2 regions of the Delftia sp. WSY_12 genome follow, and region 1 is predicted to be linked to the other one. Evidence: riboswitches for the same ligand, from Rfam matches in the RefSeq annotation. Region 1 holds a riboswitch; the other holds the start of a gene.
What was found. A riboswitch is a leader RNA that binds a small molecule or an ion and turns the genes downstream of it on or off. The one in region 1 is predicted to bind S-adenosylhomocysteine.

Region 1 (3,403 bases):
CCGTCAGCTCGGTCAGCATGGCGCCGACCTTCTTCAGGTGCAGGCGAGCAACCTTCTCGTCCAGGATCTTGGGCAGCACGTAGACCTTGCCGACCTCGTAGGCATCGGGCTTGGTGAACAGCTCGATCTGGGCGATGGTCTGGTTGGCGAACGAGGCGCTCATCACGAAGCTGGGGTGGCCGGTGGCACAGCCCAGGTTCACCAGGCGGCCCTTGGCCAGCAGGATGATCTTCTTGCCGTCAGGGAAGGTGATGTGGTCCACCTGGGGCTTGATCTCTTCCCACTGGTACTGCTCGATGGAGGCGACGTCGATCTCGTTGTCGAAGTGGCCGATGTTGCAGACGATGGCTTCGTTCTTCATGGCCACCATGTGCTCGTGGCGGATGATGTCGCGGTTGCCGGTGGTGGTCACGAAGATGTCGGCCTTGTCTGCCGCCCACTCCATGGTCACGACCTTGTAGCCTTCCATGGCGGCCTGCAGGGCGTTGATGGGATCGATCTCGGTGACCCAGACCTGGGCCGACAGCGCGCGCAGCGCCTGGGCGCAGCCCTTGCCCACGTCGCCGTAGCCGGCCACCACGGCGACCTTGCCGGCGATCATCACGTCGGTGGCGCGCTTGATGCCGTCCACCAGCGATTCGCGGCAGCCGTAGAGGTTGTCGAACTTGCTCTTGGTGACGGAGTCGTTGACGTTGATGGCGCGGAACTTCAGCGTGCCCTTGGCCGACATCTCGTTGAGGCGGTGCACGCCGGTGGTGGTCTCTTCGGTCACGCCGATGATGTGGGCGCTCTTGCGCGTGTACCAGGTGGGGTCCTGGGCCAGCTTGGCGCGGATGGCGGCGAAGGCGATCTTCTCTTCCTCGGAGGCGGGGTTGTCCAGCACGGACAGGTCCTTTTCGGCGCGCATGCCCAGGTGCAGCAGCATGGTGGCATCGCCGCCGTCGTCCAGGATCATGTTGGGGCCTTCGCCTTCGGTACCGGCGGCGCCGAATTCAAAGATGCGGTGGGTGTAGTCCCAGTAGTCGGCCAGCGATTCACCCTTGATGGCGAACACGGGCGTGCCCGTGGCGGCGATGGCGGCGGCGGCATGGTCCTGCGTCGAGAAAATGTTGCACGAGGCCCAGCGCACGTCGGCGCCCAGGGCCTTGAGCGTCTCGATCAGCACGGCCGTCTGGATGGTCATGTGCAGCGAGCCGGCGATGCGCGCGCCCTTGAGCGGCTGTGCCGCGGCGAATTCCTCGCGCGTGGCCATCAGGCCGGGCATTTCGGTTTCGGCGATCAGGATTTCCTTGCGGCCCCAGGCGGCGAGGGAAATGTCAGCGATGGCCGTGTCGGCGGAAACGGGACGAACAGCAGCGTTCATGGTTTTCTCCAAAAGATGAATGAAAAACCACGTTCTGCGGGAGACGAAAAAAAGCTCACCGCACAGAAAGCGTGGGCGAGCGTCGTTGCAGGTATGACTCCGAGCCTCGCAGACCGCATCTGGTGAATGGGCCTGCTGCAACGCTCCTCGGAGAGGCGCTGATTATACCGATCCCGGGGATGCCTCACCGCCCAGCCCCACAAGCCGGTAGCCCACCTGCAGCTCGGTCACCAGGTGGCGCGGCTGGGCCGGCTCGTCCTCGATCTTCTGGCGCAGATTGGCCATGTGCACGCGCAGGTAATGGGCACGGCCCAGGTATTCGGGTCCCCAGACCTGCAGCAGCAGCTGGCGGTGGGTCATCACACGGCCCTGGGCGGCGATCAGCGCCGCCAGCAGGCGGAATTCGATGGGCGTGAGGTGCACCGGCTGGCCCGCACGCCGCACCTCGTGCGTGGCCAGGTCCACCTGCACCTGGCCGAAGTGCACCTGGCTGGATGCAACTGCGCCGCCTGCGGCCCCCAGTTGCTGGCGGCGGCGCAGCATCACACGCAGCCGGGCCAGCAGCTCGGGCACACCGAAAGGCTTGACCAGGTAATCGTCTGCGCCGGCGTCCAGGGCGGCCACCTTCTCGTCCTCGCGCTCGCGCGCGGAGAGCACGAGCACGGGAACGGAGGACCATCCGCGCAGCTCGGTGAGAACCTGCTTGCCGTCGGCATCCGGCAGGCCCAGGTCGAGGATGACCAGATCGGGCTGGCGGCTCGCCGCCTCGATCAGGCCCCGGCGCGCGCTGTCGGCCTCGAAGACCTGCCAGCCCTCGTCCTCCAGCACCAGGCGCACGAAGCGGCGGATGCCGGGGTCGTCCTCGATCATCAGGATGCGGTTGGTGGGCGTGCTCATGGCGCAAGACTCTAATCGAGCAATGGCTGCTCCGGCACCGGAAAGCGCAGCGTGAACACGGTGCCGGGGCCTGGGCGCGCGGCAGCGGCCTCGATGCGCCCGCCATGGGCCTCGACAATGCTGCGCACCAGCGCCAGCCCCAGGCCTATGCCCGAGACGGTGGACTCGGCCGTGCCGCGCGTGAAGGGCTCGAACAGCGTCTCCACGGGCAGGTGTGGCGGCAGGCCGGGCCCGCCATCCTGCACGGCCACAAGCACCTCGCCGTCCTGTTCGCGTGCGTGGATGGTCAGCGGCGTGCCGGCCGGCGTGTACTTGGCGGCGTTGTCCAGCAGGTTGACCAGCACGCGCTCCATGAGCACGGGATCGAGCTGCAGCAGCGGCAGGCTGGCGGGCACGTCGGTGCTCACGGGATGCTCGTGCAGGCGCGCGCGCATCTGGCGCAGCGCGCTGCCGACCACTTCATCCAGCGGCAGCCATTCGCGCTGCAGGTGCACGCCGCCTTGCTGCAGGCGCGCCATGTCCAGCAGGTTCTCCACCAGTCGCTGCATGGCCTGGGCCTGGATGCGGACCTGCTCCAGCATGTCGGCTGCGCCGCCCGGCGGCACATGGCGCTGCGCGGCCTCGGCCGCGCCCAGGATGGTGGTCAGCGGCGTGCGCAGGTCGTGCGAGACGGCCGACAGCAAGGTGTTGCGCATGCGCTCGCCCTCCATGGCGATCTGGGTCTGCTGGGCCACGGCCACGAAGTGCTGACGCTCCAGCGCCAGCGCCACCTGGCTGGCACACGCCTCCAGCAGGCGCTGCTCCTCGGGCACCTCCAGGCGCTGGGGCGCACGCAGCTGCAGCACCAGTACGCCCCGCATGCGCACGGGCGCCGCCAGCGGCACGTAGCGGGCCGGCGCGGCCGGCAGCGTGTCCGTGCCCTGGCCGGCCTGCTGACCGTGGTCCATGGCCCAGCGCGCAATGCTGTCGTCCATGGGGCAGGAGCCGCCGCCGGCGGGGCGCAGGCGCTCGTCGGCATCGGGCAACAGCAGCCCGGCCTGGGCGTCGAACACGCCCGAGACCGTGCTCAGCGCAATCTCCACCACCTGCTCCTGCGTGAGCGCGCCCGAAAGGTCGCGCGCCAGCCGCGCCAGGGCGCCCGCG
Region 2 (3,403 bases), on a different contig from region 1:
GTGCCCAGCGAGCCGAAGGGCGGGAAGTCCTGCGGAATCGCCACGCGAAGCACGCCGGCCTTCTGGATGTTGGCCAGCATGTCGGCATGGGCGGCGCCGCCCAGGCCGGCAGCGGCCAGGGTGGCGGCCGCCAGGGCGGTGCGGATGAATGCGCGGCGGGGTGTCAGGGGGGAAGTCATGCGAAAGCTCCTTCAGAAGGTGGGATGAGGCGAAAGGAAAGCGGGTCAGGGTCGGGCGCAGATGTATCGGGCGCTGTTGCGTCGGGCGCCGTCGCGTCGGGCGCCGCCGCGTCGTCCGGTGTGTCGAGATCGATGCCGCTGCGCCTGGCGGCCGACAGCAGGTGGGCGCGCATGGCGCCCGCCGCACCCGGCGCATCGCCTGCGCAGACGGCCTGCACGATGGCGTCGTGCTCGCGTACCGGCTGGTCGTCGGCGCCGCTCCAGGCAAAGGGCAGGCGCAGGCTGTGGCTGATGGCCAGCTCCAGCTGGCGCGCCATGGCCACCAGGCCCGGGTTGCCCGACAGCTGGGCCAGCAGCAGGTGGAACTGCAGATCGGCGTCGGCGGCGGCCAGCAGGTCGCTGCGGTCCAGGGCGTGGGCCAGCTGGGACTGGGTCCATTGCAGCTGGCGCAGGCCGCTGTCGTCGGCGCGCACGGCCGCCAGCGCGGCCCAGCCCGGCTCCAGCACCAGGCGCAGCTCGATCAGCTGGCGCGGCGACAGCGTGCCCAGCGCCGGGGTGGCATAGGCGCGGTGCATGCGTGCACGGCCGCTGTGCGGGCCGTTGATGCGCACGCCCTTGCCCGGCTGGATCTCGACCAGGCCCAGGGCCTCCAGCATGGACAGCGCCTCGCGCAGCGAAGCGCGGCTGATGCCCAGCTGCCGGGCCAGCTCGCGCTGCGGCGGCAGCTGGCTGCCGCCGGGGTAGTGGCCGCTCAGGATGTGCTGCTGCAGCGTCTGGGCCATCGAGATCGGAATGCTTTGCATGGGCTGGCGCGGGTGGAGGGTTTTGGCCTGACTGGTCAGACCACGTACCCAGCAGATAGCGAATTGCGTGCCAGATGCAAAAAAAGGAGCGTTGTCCTCAGGCGCTGCAAAGAATCCGGGGCGATGGGGTATCGACCATCCGCTCCGAAGGCGGCGCCGGCGGCCCGCGCTGCCGCGCTTTGGTGCAGTGCCGCATGGCTTTGTGCAGGCCTGCCCCGAATGCGGGCGTAAAACCCGCACTGCAGGCCGCCGCCAGCCGCCGTAGAATCCCGGGCTTTGGCCCGAGGAGCGTTGCAGCGCGGCACCCGCCCATCCGTACACCGGATCGCGTGCCGCGTCAGGCTTGGGCCAGGTGCAGGTTCCCGGCCGGACCGCGCCCACGGTGCCAACGACGCTCACCTGTTGCCATGCCGTTTTTGCAGGTGAGCTTGATGTCGTCCTCTTTCACTCCCCCTCCCATGCGTCTGTCGGGCCTGGAGCCCGTCTCCATCGGCGAGGGCACGCTGTTCGTCAACGTGGGCGAGCGCACCAACGTCACGGGCTCCAAGGCCTTTGCACGCATGATCCTCAACGAGCAGTACGAGGAAGCGCTGTCCGTGGCACGCCAGCAGGTGGAAAACGGCGCCCAGGTGATCGACGTGAACATGGACGAGGCCATGCTCGACAGCAAGGCCGCCATGGTGCGCTTCCTGAACCTCATCGCCTCCGAGCCCGACATCGCCAAGGTGCCGGTCATGGTGGACAGCTCCAAGTGGGAGGTCATCGAGGCCGGACTGCGCTGCCTGCAGGGCAAGGGCATCGTCAACTCCATCTCCATGAAGGAAGGCCTGGATGAATTCAAGCGCCAGGCCCGGCTGATCAGGCGCTACGGCGCGGCCGCCGTGGTCATGGCCTTCGACGAGAAGGGCCAGGCCGACACCTACCAGCGCAAGATCGAGATCTGCGAGCGCGCCTACCGCATCCTGGTGGACGAGGTGGGCTTCCCGCCCGAAGACATCGTCTTCGACCCCAACATCTTCGCCGTGGCCACCGGCATCGAGGAGCACGACAACTACGCCGTGGACTTCATCGAGGCCGTGCGCTGGATCAAGCGCAACCTGCCCGGCGCCAAGGTCTCGGGCGGTGTCTCCAACGTGAGCTTCAGCTTCCGCGGCAACGACCCCGTGCGCGAGGCCATCCACACCGTGTTCCTGTACCACGCCATCTCGGCGGGCATGGACATGGGCATCGTCAACGCCGGCATGGTCGGCGTCTATGACGACCTGGAGCCCCAGCTGCGCGAGCGCGTGGAAGACGTGGTGCTCAACCGCCGCCCTGACGCCGCCGAGCGCCTGCTGGAGATTGCAGACGCCGCCAAGGGCGCCGCCAAGGACGACAGCAAGAAGCTCGAATGGCGCGGCACGCCCGAGAACCCGAAGACCGTGGGCGAGCGCCTGTCGCACGCCCTGGTGCACGGCATCACCGACTTCATCGTCGTCGACACCGAAGAGGCCTACCAGCAGATCGTGGTGCAGGGCGGCGGCCGCCCGCTGCACGTGATCGAAGGCCCGCTCATGGACGGCATGAACATCGTGGGCGACCTGTTCGGCGCCGGCAAGATGTTCCTGCCCCAGGTGGTCAAGTCGGCGCGCGTGATGAAGCAGGCCGTGGCCCACCTCGTGCCCTACATCGAAGAGGAAAAGCGCCAGCAGGAAGCGGCGGGCCTGGACGTGTCCAGCAAGGGCAAGATCGTCATCGCCACCGTCAAGGGCGACGTGCACGACATCGGCAAGAACATCGTCACCGTGGTCCTGCAGTGCAACAACTTCGAGGTCATCAACATGGGCGTGATGGTGCCCTGCCACGAGATCCTGGCCCGGGCCAAGGCCGAGGGCGCGGACATCATCGGCCTGTCGGGCCTGATCACGCCCAGCCTCGAAGAGATGCAGTACGTCGCCGGCGAGATGCACAAGGACGACTACTTCCGCATCAAGAAGATTCCGCTGCTGATCGGCGGCGCCACCTGCTCGCGCGTGCACACCGCCGTCAAGATCGCGCCCAAGTACGAAGGCCCCGTGGTCTACGTGCCCGATGCCTCGCGCAGCGTCAGCGTGGCCCAGAGCCTGCTGGGCGAGAACAAGGGCAACTACCTGGCCGAGATCCAGGCCGACTACGACAAGGTCCGCACCCAGCACGCCAACAAGAAGAAGACACCGCTGTGGCCGCTGGACAAGGCCCGCGCCAACGCCACGCCCGTGGACTTTTCCCAGGCCCCTGTGGCGCCACGCGCCCTGGGCCGGCGCGTGTTTCGCAACTTCGACCTGGCCGAGATCGCCGAATACATCGACTGGGGCCCGTTCTTCCAGACCTGGGACCTGGCAGGCCCCTATCCGGCCATCCTCGACGACGAGATCGTGGGCGTGCAGGCCCGCCAGGTGCTGG

Region 2: it holds a riboswitch for S-adenosylhomocysteine, as region 1 does, so the genes downstream of both, metH (methionine synthase) here and ahcY (adenosylhomocysteinase) in region 1, are expected to answer to the same signal.

Annotation. Positions count from the first base shown of each region.
Region 1 covers NZ_JBICKW010000054.1:195,068-198,470, forward strand. Annotated here, with positions in the region: gene ahcY (adenosylhomocysteinase) at 1-1,363, opposite strand, end outside; S-adenosyl-L-homocysteine riboswitch at 1,434-1,518, opposite strand; gene ACF8LI_RS24185 (response regulator) at 1,526-2,260, opposite strand; gene ACF8LI_RS24190 (sensor histidine kinase KdpD) at 2,272-3,403, opposite strand, start outside.
Region 2 covers NZ_JBICKW010000024.1:75,533-78,935, reverse strand. Annotated here, with positions in the region: gene ACF8LI_RS15300 (transporter substrate-binding domain-containing protein) at 1-179, opposite strand, end outside; gene ACF8LI_RS15295 (FadR/GntR family transcriptional regulator) at 176-982, opposite strand; S-adenosyl-L-homocysteine riboswitch at 1,260-1,386, shown strand; gene metH (methionine synthase) at 1,414-3,403, shown strand, end outside.